One region of the Streptomyces sp. NPDC039423 genome, then DNA from elsewhere that is predicted to be linked to it. Evidence: riboswitches for the same ligand, from Rfam matches in the RefSeq annotation. Region 1 holds a riboswitch; the other holds the start of a gene.
What was found. A riboswitch is a leader RNA that binds a small molecule or an ion and turns the genes downstream of it on or off. The one in region 1 is predicted to bind ZMP and ZTP.
Positions count from the first base shown of each region.

Region 2: linked by a shared signal. The riboswitch ahead of ACZ7LK_RS12420 (bifunctional 5,10-methylenetetrahydrofolate dehydrogenase/5,10-methenyltetrahydrofolate cyclohydrolase) and the one ahead of ACZ7LK_RS07370 (serine hydroxymethyltransferase) in region 1 are both predicted to bind ZMP and ZTP.

Region 1 is NZ_JBVKAH010000002.1:303,054-306,445, forward strand. Features, by position in the region: gene rocD (ornithine--oxo-acid transaminase) at 73-1,275, opposite strand; ZMP/ZTP riboswitch at 1,383-1,474, shown strand; gene ACZ7LK_RS07370 (serine hydroxymethyltransferase) at 1,511-2,788, shown strand; gene trpS (tryptophan--tRNA ligase) at 2,950-3,392, shown strand, end outside.
Region 2 is NZ_JBVKAH010000003.1:353,733-357,124, forward strand. Features, by position in the region: gene ACZ7LK_RS12415 (SWIM zinc finger family protein) at 1-1,114, shown strand, start outside; gene ACZ7LK_RS12420 (bifunctional 5,10-methylenetetrahydrofolate dehydrogenase/5,10-methenyltetrahydrofolate cyclohydrolase) at 1,321-2,181, opposite strand; ZMP/ZTP riboswitch at 2,204-2,292, opposite strand; gene ACZ7LK_RS12425 (winged helix-turn-helix domain-containing protein) at 2,451-3,392, shown strand, end outside.

The sequences.
Region 1 (3,392 bases):
CCTACCGGCTCCCCCCGCCGGGCCTACCGGCCGCCCCGCCGGGCCCGGCCGCCGCCCCGCCGGGGGCCGCCGTCACCGCAGGACCTGGCGCAACTGCTCCAGCGCGAAGTCCAGGTCCTCCTTGCCGATCACCAGCGGCGGGGCGATCCGGATCGTCGAGCCGTGGGTGTCCTTCACCAGGACCCCGCGGTCCATCAGCTTCTCCGAGATCTCCCGGCCCGTGCCCAGGGCCGGCACGACGTCCACGCCCGCCCACAGGCCGCGCCCGCGCACCGCCTCCACGGCGCCGCCGCCCACCATGAGCCCCAGCTCGTGGTGGAGGTGGTCGCCCAGCTCGGCCGCCCGCTGCTGGTACTCGCCGGTGCGCAGCATCGCCAGCACCTCCAGGGCCACCGCGCAGGCCAGCGGGTTCCCGCCGAACGTCGACCCGTGCTCGCCCGGCCGGTGCACCCCCAGGACCGCCGCGCTCGACACGACCGCCGACACCGGCACCACGCCGCCGCCCAGGGCCTTGCCCAGCACGTACATGTCCGGGACCACGCCCTCGTGTTCGCACGCGAACGTCCGGCCCGTGCGGCCGAGGCCCGACTGGATCTCGTCCGCGATGAACAGCACGTTCCGCTGCCGGGTCAGCTCCCGGACCGCCGGCAGGTACCCGGCCGGCGGCACCAGCACGCCCGCCTCGCCCTGGATGGGCTCCAGCAGCACGGCCACGGTGTTGTCCGTCATCGCCAGGTCCAGCGCCGCCAGGTCCCCGTACGGCACGATCTCGAACCCCGGCGTGTAGGGCCCGTAGTCCGCCCGCGCCTCGGGGTCGGTGGAGAAGCTGACGATCGTGGTCGTCCGGCCGTGGAAGTTGTCCGCCGCGACGATGATCTTCGCCATGCCGTCCGGCACGCCCTTGGCCCGGTACCCCCACTTGCGGGCGGTCTTCACGGCGGTCTCCACCGCCTCCGCCCCGGTGTTCATCGGCAGCACCATCTCCATGCCGCAGAACTCGGCGAGCTGCTCGCAGAAGTCGGCGAACCGGTCGTGGTGGAACGCCCTCGACGTCAGCGTCACCCGCTCCAGTTGCGCCTTGGCGGCCTCGATCAGCCGGCGGTTGCCGTGGCCGAAGTTGAGCGCCGAGTAGCCCGCCAGCATGTCGAGGTAGCGGCGCCCCTCGACATCGGTCATCCAGGCCCCCTCCGCCGTGGAGACGACGACGGGCAACGGGTGGTAGTTGTGCGCGCTGTGCGCCTCCGCGGAAGCGATCGCCTCTTGTGTTCTCGACACGGGGTCTCCGTTCGTCCTGCGGCGTGGGGCGGTGGTGGCGCCCCCTTCTATCGTCGCTCGCCATACGGACGGGGAAACCTCGCGGCGAGACACCCCTTAAGGTGACCGGTACGCACGGCGACTGGCGTACGGGGAAGCGACCCCGGGGGAGCCGTGCGCGGCAGACCACACGAGGGTGCCGCCCGCCTGGGCACCCCACGACCTCGTCCGTGCTGCCGGCCCCCTGGAGGACGCCATGACCAGCCTTCCCCTTCCCGCGCACCATCCCGCCCTCGCCGCGGGCGACCCCGAGATCGCCGCGCTCGTCGGCGCGGAGGAGCGGCTCCAGTCCGAGACGCTGCGGCTGATCCCCAGCGAGAACTACGTCTCGCAGGCCGTCCTGGAGGCCTCCGGGACCGTCCTCCAGAACAAGTACAGCGAGGGCTACCCGGGCCGGCGCTACTACGAGGGCCAGCAGAACATCGACCAGGTCGAGCTGCTCGCCGTCGGCCGCGCCAAGGCCCTGTTCGGCGTCGACCACGCCAACGTCCAGCCCTACTCCGGCTCCCCGGCCAACCTCGCCGTCCACCTCGCCTTCGCCGAGCCCGGCGACACCGTGATGGGCATGGCCCTGCCGATGGGCGGTCACCTCACCCACGGCTGGGGCGTCTCGGTGACCGGCTCCTGGTTCCGCGGCGTCCAGTACGGCGTGCGCCGGGACACCGGGCTGATCGACTTCGACGAGGTGCGGGAGCTGGCCCTCAAGGAGCGGCCCAGGATCATCTTCTGCGGCGGCACCGCGCTGCCCCGCACCATCGACTTCGCCGCCTTCGCGGAGATCGCCCGCGAGGCGGGCGCCGTCCTGGTCGCCGACATCGCCCACATCGCCGGCCTGATCGCGGGCGGCGCCCACCCCTCGCCGGTGCCGCACGCCGACGTCATCTCCACCACCACCCACAAGACGCTGCGCGGCCCGCGCGGCGCGATGCTCATGTGCCGCGAGGAGCACGCCAGGGCCATCGACAAGGCGGTCTTCCCCGGCCTCCAGGGCGGCCCCCACAACCAGACCACCGCCGCCATCGCGGTCGCCCTCCGCGAGGCGTCCCAGCCGTCCTTCCGCAACTACGCGCAGCAGGTCGTCGCCAACGCCAAGGCCCTCGCCGTCGAGCTCATCGCCCGTGGCTTCGACCTGGTCTCCGGCGGTACGGACAACCACCTGGTCCTGATGGACCTCACGTCCAGGGACGTGCCCGGCAAGGTCGCCGCGAAGGCCCTGGACCGGGCCGGCATCGTCGTGAACTACAACACCGTCCCCTACGACACCCGCAAGCCCTTCGACCCCTCCGGCATCCGCATTGGCACCCCGTCCCTCACCTCCCGCGGGCTCGGCACCGGGGACATGGCGGCGGTCGCCGGCTGGATCGACCGGGGCGTCACGGCCGCCCGTACCGGCGACGAGGCCGCCCTGGCTGCGGTCCGGGCCGAGGTCGCCGAGCTGATGGCTGCCCACCCGGCCCCCGGCATCCCCGTCTGACGGCCCGGCCGGGGCCCGGCCGCACCGGGCCCCGACGGGCGCCCCGCCGCCCGTCCCGTCCCGGCCCGTCGGCGCCGGGGCGGGCCGCCGGGGGACCTGTGTCGCTCGTCTCATCCGGCGGCGTTCCCGACCTGTCGGCGGCAACTGAGAGAATGAGGGACATGGCCTCTGATCGTCCTCGCGTGCTCTCCGGGATCCAGCCCACCGCCGGCTCCTTCCACCTCGGCAATTACCTCGGTGCGGTCCGCCAGTGGGTGGCGCTCCAGGAGACCCACGACGCCTTCTACATGGTCGTCGACCTGCACGCGATCACCGTCCCGCAGGACCCGGCGGAGCTGCGGGCCAACACCCGGCTCGCCGCCGCCCAGCTCCTCGCCGCGGGCCTCGACCCGGAGCGCTGCACGCTCTTCGTCCAGAGCCACGTCCCCGAGCACGCCCAGCTCGGCTGGGTCATGAACTGCCTGACCGGCTTCGGCGAGGCCTCCCGCATGACCCAGTTCAAGGACAAGTCCGCCAAGCAGGGCGCCGACCGGGCCACGGTCGGCCTGTTCACCTACCCGATCCTCCAGGTCGCGGACATCCTGCTGTACCAGGCCGAGCAGGT
Region 2 (3,392 bases), on a different contig from region 1:
GGTGCGGGACCCCGACGGTACGGCACAGCGCGGGGACGTGCTGCTGCGGGAGCTGACCGATGAGGAGTGGGACCGGTTCCTGGACATGGCCGCGGACCGGGCCGGCCACCTGGCCGCCCTCCTGGACCGGGACATGCCTCCGGACCTGGTGGAGGACGCGGCGGCGGCCGGCATCGAACTGCTGCCCGGGATCGGCGACCTGGAGCCCGCCTGCACCTGTGACGCCTGGGACCACTGTCCGCACACGGCGGCGCTGAGCTACCAGGTGGCGCGGCTGCTGGACGAGGACCCCTTCGTGCTGCTGCTGGTGCGGGGCCGTGGGGAGCGGCGGCTGCTCGACGAGGTGCAGGCACGCGGCTCCGCCCTGGCGGGCCGCCGGGCTCCGGCGGGAGGCCCGGTCACCGGGGACGGGGAGGAACCGGCCGGGGACGGTGTCCCGGGGGTACGGGCGGACGAGGCGTTCGCCGCGCGGGACATCCTCCCGCCACTGCCCGCGCCGCCCCCGCTGCCGGAGTCACCCGGGGAGCCGCCGTCGCTGGACACCGAGGCCGGGCCCGGGCCGGGTGTCGACCCGGCGGCGCTGGAGGCCCTGGCGGCCGACGCGGCGGCCCGGGCGCACCGGATGCTGGCCGACGCGCTGTCGCCGGGGCACGAGGACCGGCTCCCGGAGGCCGTGCTGACGGCGGAACAGGACGCCGTCCGGCTGGCCGCCTCCGCCGCCTGGGGAGCGGCCGCCCTGGAGCGGCTCGCCTCGGGGACCGGCCGTCGCCGGGCAGGCCTGGACGTGGCCACGCGCGCGTGGCGGCTGGGCGGCGCCGAGGGGCTGGCCGTGCTGGAGGCGCACCCGGAGCCCGGTCCGGAGCTGCTGGCGCGGGCCGAAGCGCGGCTCGCCGCTGCCTGGGAGGACGGCGAGCGTCCCCCGTTGCGGGCGGACCGCCCCGGGTGCTGGACGGTGACGGGCGCGGGCGCGCAGCTCCGGCTGGACGGCGAGGGCCGCTGGTGGCCGTACCGCGAGGAGCCGGACCGGGCCTGGGTACCCGCCGGGCCGCCCGATCCCGATCCGGCCGCCGCCCTGGCGAGCGTCCTGGCGGTCACCCCGGAAACCGACGCCTAGGACGGTCGCTCCGGCCGTCCGTACCGTTGGCGCCCCGCTCCGGGCGCCCGACCGGGCGCCGGGTGTGGGCGCCCGGGGCGTGCGCAGGGGCCCCGGCACGGATCCGCCGGGGCTCCGGTCGGACGCCCAGGTGGCACGCCCCGGCCCCCGCCCGCACGCCTCGGCCCCACCTACGCCACGCCACGCCCGCTGCGCCCCGCCCCCGGTCAGCGGGAGAGCCCGCGCTCCGCCGCGTCCACCGTCTGGGCGAGCAGCACCGCGATGGTCATCGGGCCGACGCCGCCGGGCACGGGGGTGATCAGGCTCGCGCGGGTGGCGGCGGTCTCGAAGTCGACGTCACCCACGTTGCCGGGGTTGTAGCCCGCGTCGATGACGACCGCGCCGGGCTTGATGTCCTCGCCCTTGATGAAGCGGGGCCGCCCGACCGCGGCGACCAGGATGTCGGCCTCACGTACGGCCGCGGACAGGTCGGCCGTGTGCGAGTGGCAGTAGGTGACCGTGGCGTTCCGCGCCAGCAGCAGCATGCCGGCGGGCTTGCCGAGGATGGCGCTGCGGCCGACCACGACCGCGCGCTTGCCGGCCGGGTCGACGCCGTACGCGTCGAGCAGCCGCATGATGCCGCCCGGCGTGCAGGAGACGAACCCGGGCAGGCCGAAGCTCATCGTCGCGAAGGAGCTGAAGGTCACGCCGTCGACGTCCTTCTCGGGGGCGATCGCCTCGAACGCCGCCCGCTCGTCGATGCCGGGGCCGACCGGGTGCTGGAGCAGGATGCCGTGCACCTCGGGGTCGTTCGACAGGTTTTCGAGCGTGGCCACCAGTTCGGCGGTGGTCGTGGTGGCGGGCAGCTCGACGTGGCGGGAACGGATGCCGGCCTTCTCGCAGCGGGCCCGCTTCATCTTCACGTACGTCACGGAGGCGGGGTCGGCGCCGACCAGGACGGTGGCGAGGCACGGCCGGGTGCCGGTGCGCCGGGTGAGGTCGGCGGCGCGGGCGGCGGTCTCCTCGACGAGGCGGCGGGCGAGGCCGCTGCCGTCCATGAGGCGGGCGGTGGCGGGAGTGGTGGACATGCGGGCTCCTGAGCGGTCGTCAGTGGATCGCCCAGGCGCGCGGCAGTGGCGTCGGTCCGCCGGGCCGCTCCCCGGTGGTACTCCACCCAAGCGCCAGTCACGGCCCGCCACCACTCTACGGGACCGTTCCCCATCGCCCCCCGGGTGCCCCGTCGCGCCCGCCCTTGTGGAGTCCGGCCCGCGCGACGACGATGGCCCGGGCGCGGACGTCAGCGGCGGCAGCCACAGCGGCAGCGGCGGCAGCGGGAGACCTCGATGGGGAGGGCCGTGTGAACGACCCATGGGTGGCCTTGGAGCGGGACGCCGATCCGGCGGAGCGGGCGCGGGCGCTACACCGCGCGCACGAGGCGTTCACGGCGGGCGGCCGGCCGGAGGGGCCGGTCCGGCCGGTGGTGGCCGACTCGTGGCGGCGCTCGGCGCGCGCCCGGGTGTGCCCGGACGGCGCGGCGTGCGTGGAACTGGACGAGGACGAGCTGGCCGCTCACCGGGACGGTCATCCGCTGGCAGCGGTGATGCCGGTGGTACGGGAGTTGATGGGCGCGTACGCGAGCGACGGGGAGCACCTGGTCGCCGTCTGCGACGCGCACGGGCGGCTCCTGTGGGTCGAGGGGCACCCGGCGACGCTGCGCCGGGCCGACCGGATGAACTTCGTGGCGGGCGCGCGGTGGGCCGAGTCGGCGGCGGGCACGAACGCCCCCGGTACGGCGATCGCGGTCGACCGGCCGGTCCAGGTGTTCACCGCCGAGCACTTCCGGCGGTCGGTGCAGGCCTGGACGTGCGCGGCGGCGCCGGTGCACGATCCGCGCACCGGGCGGCTGCTGGGGGCGGTGGACATCACGGGCGGCGACCGGCTGGCGCACCCGCACAGCCTGGCGTTCGTCCAGGCGGTGGCCCGGGCCGCGGAGTCCCACCTCGCCCTCCTGGGGCCGGCTCCGGCGGCCGGGGACCATGGGTGGCTGTCGGCGCTGGGCAGGGACGAGGCGGTGCTGGTGGCGGGCGGGCGGCGGACGCGCCTGAGTCGCCGGCACAGCGAGATCCTGGTGGTGCTCGCCCACCATCCGGGGGGCCTGGGCGGGGAGGAGCTGCTGGCGGCGCTGTACGAGGACGAGTCGGTCACCCCGGTCACCCTGCGGGCCGAACTGAGCCGGTTGCGGGGCCTACTGGGTCCCGGGGTGCTGCGGTCGCGCCCGTACCGGCTGGCGGTGCCGGTC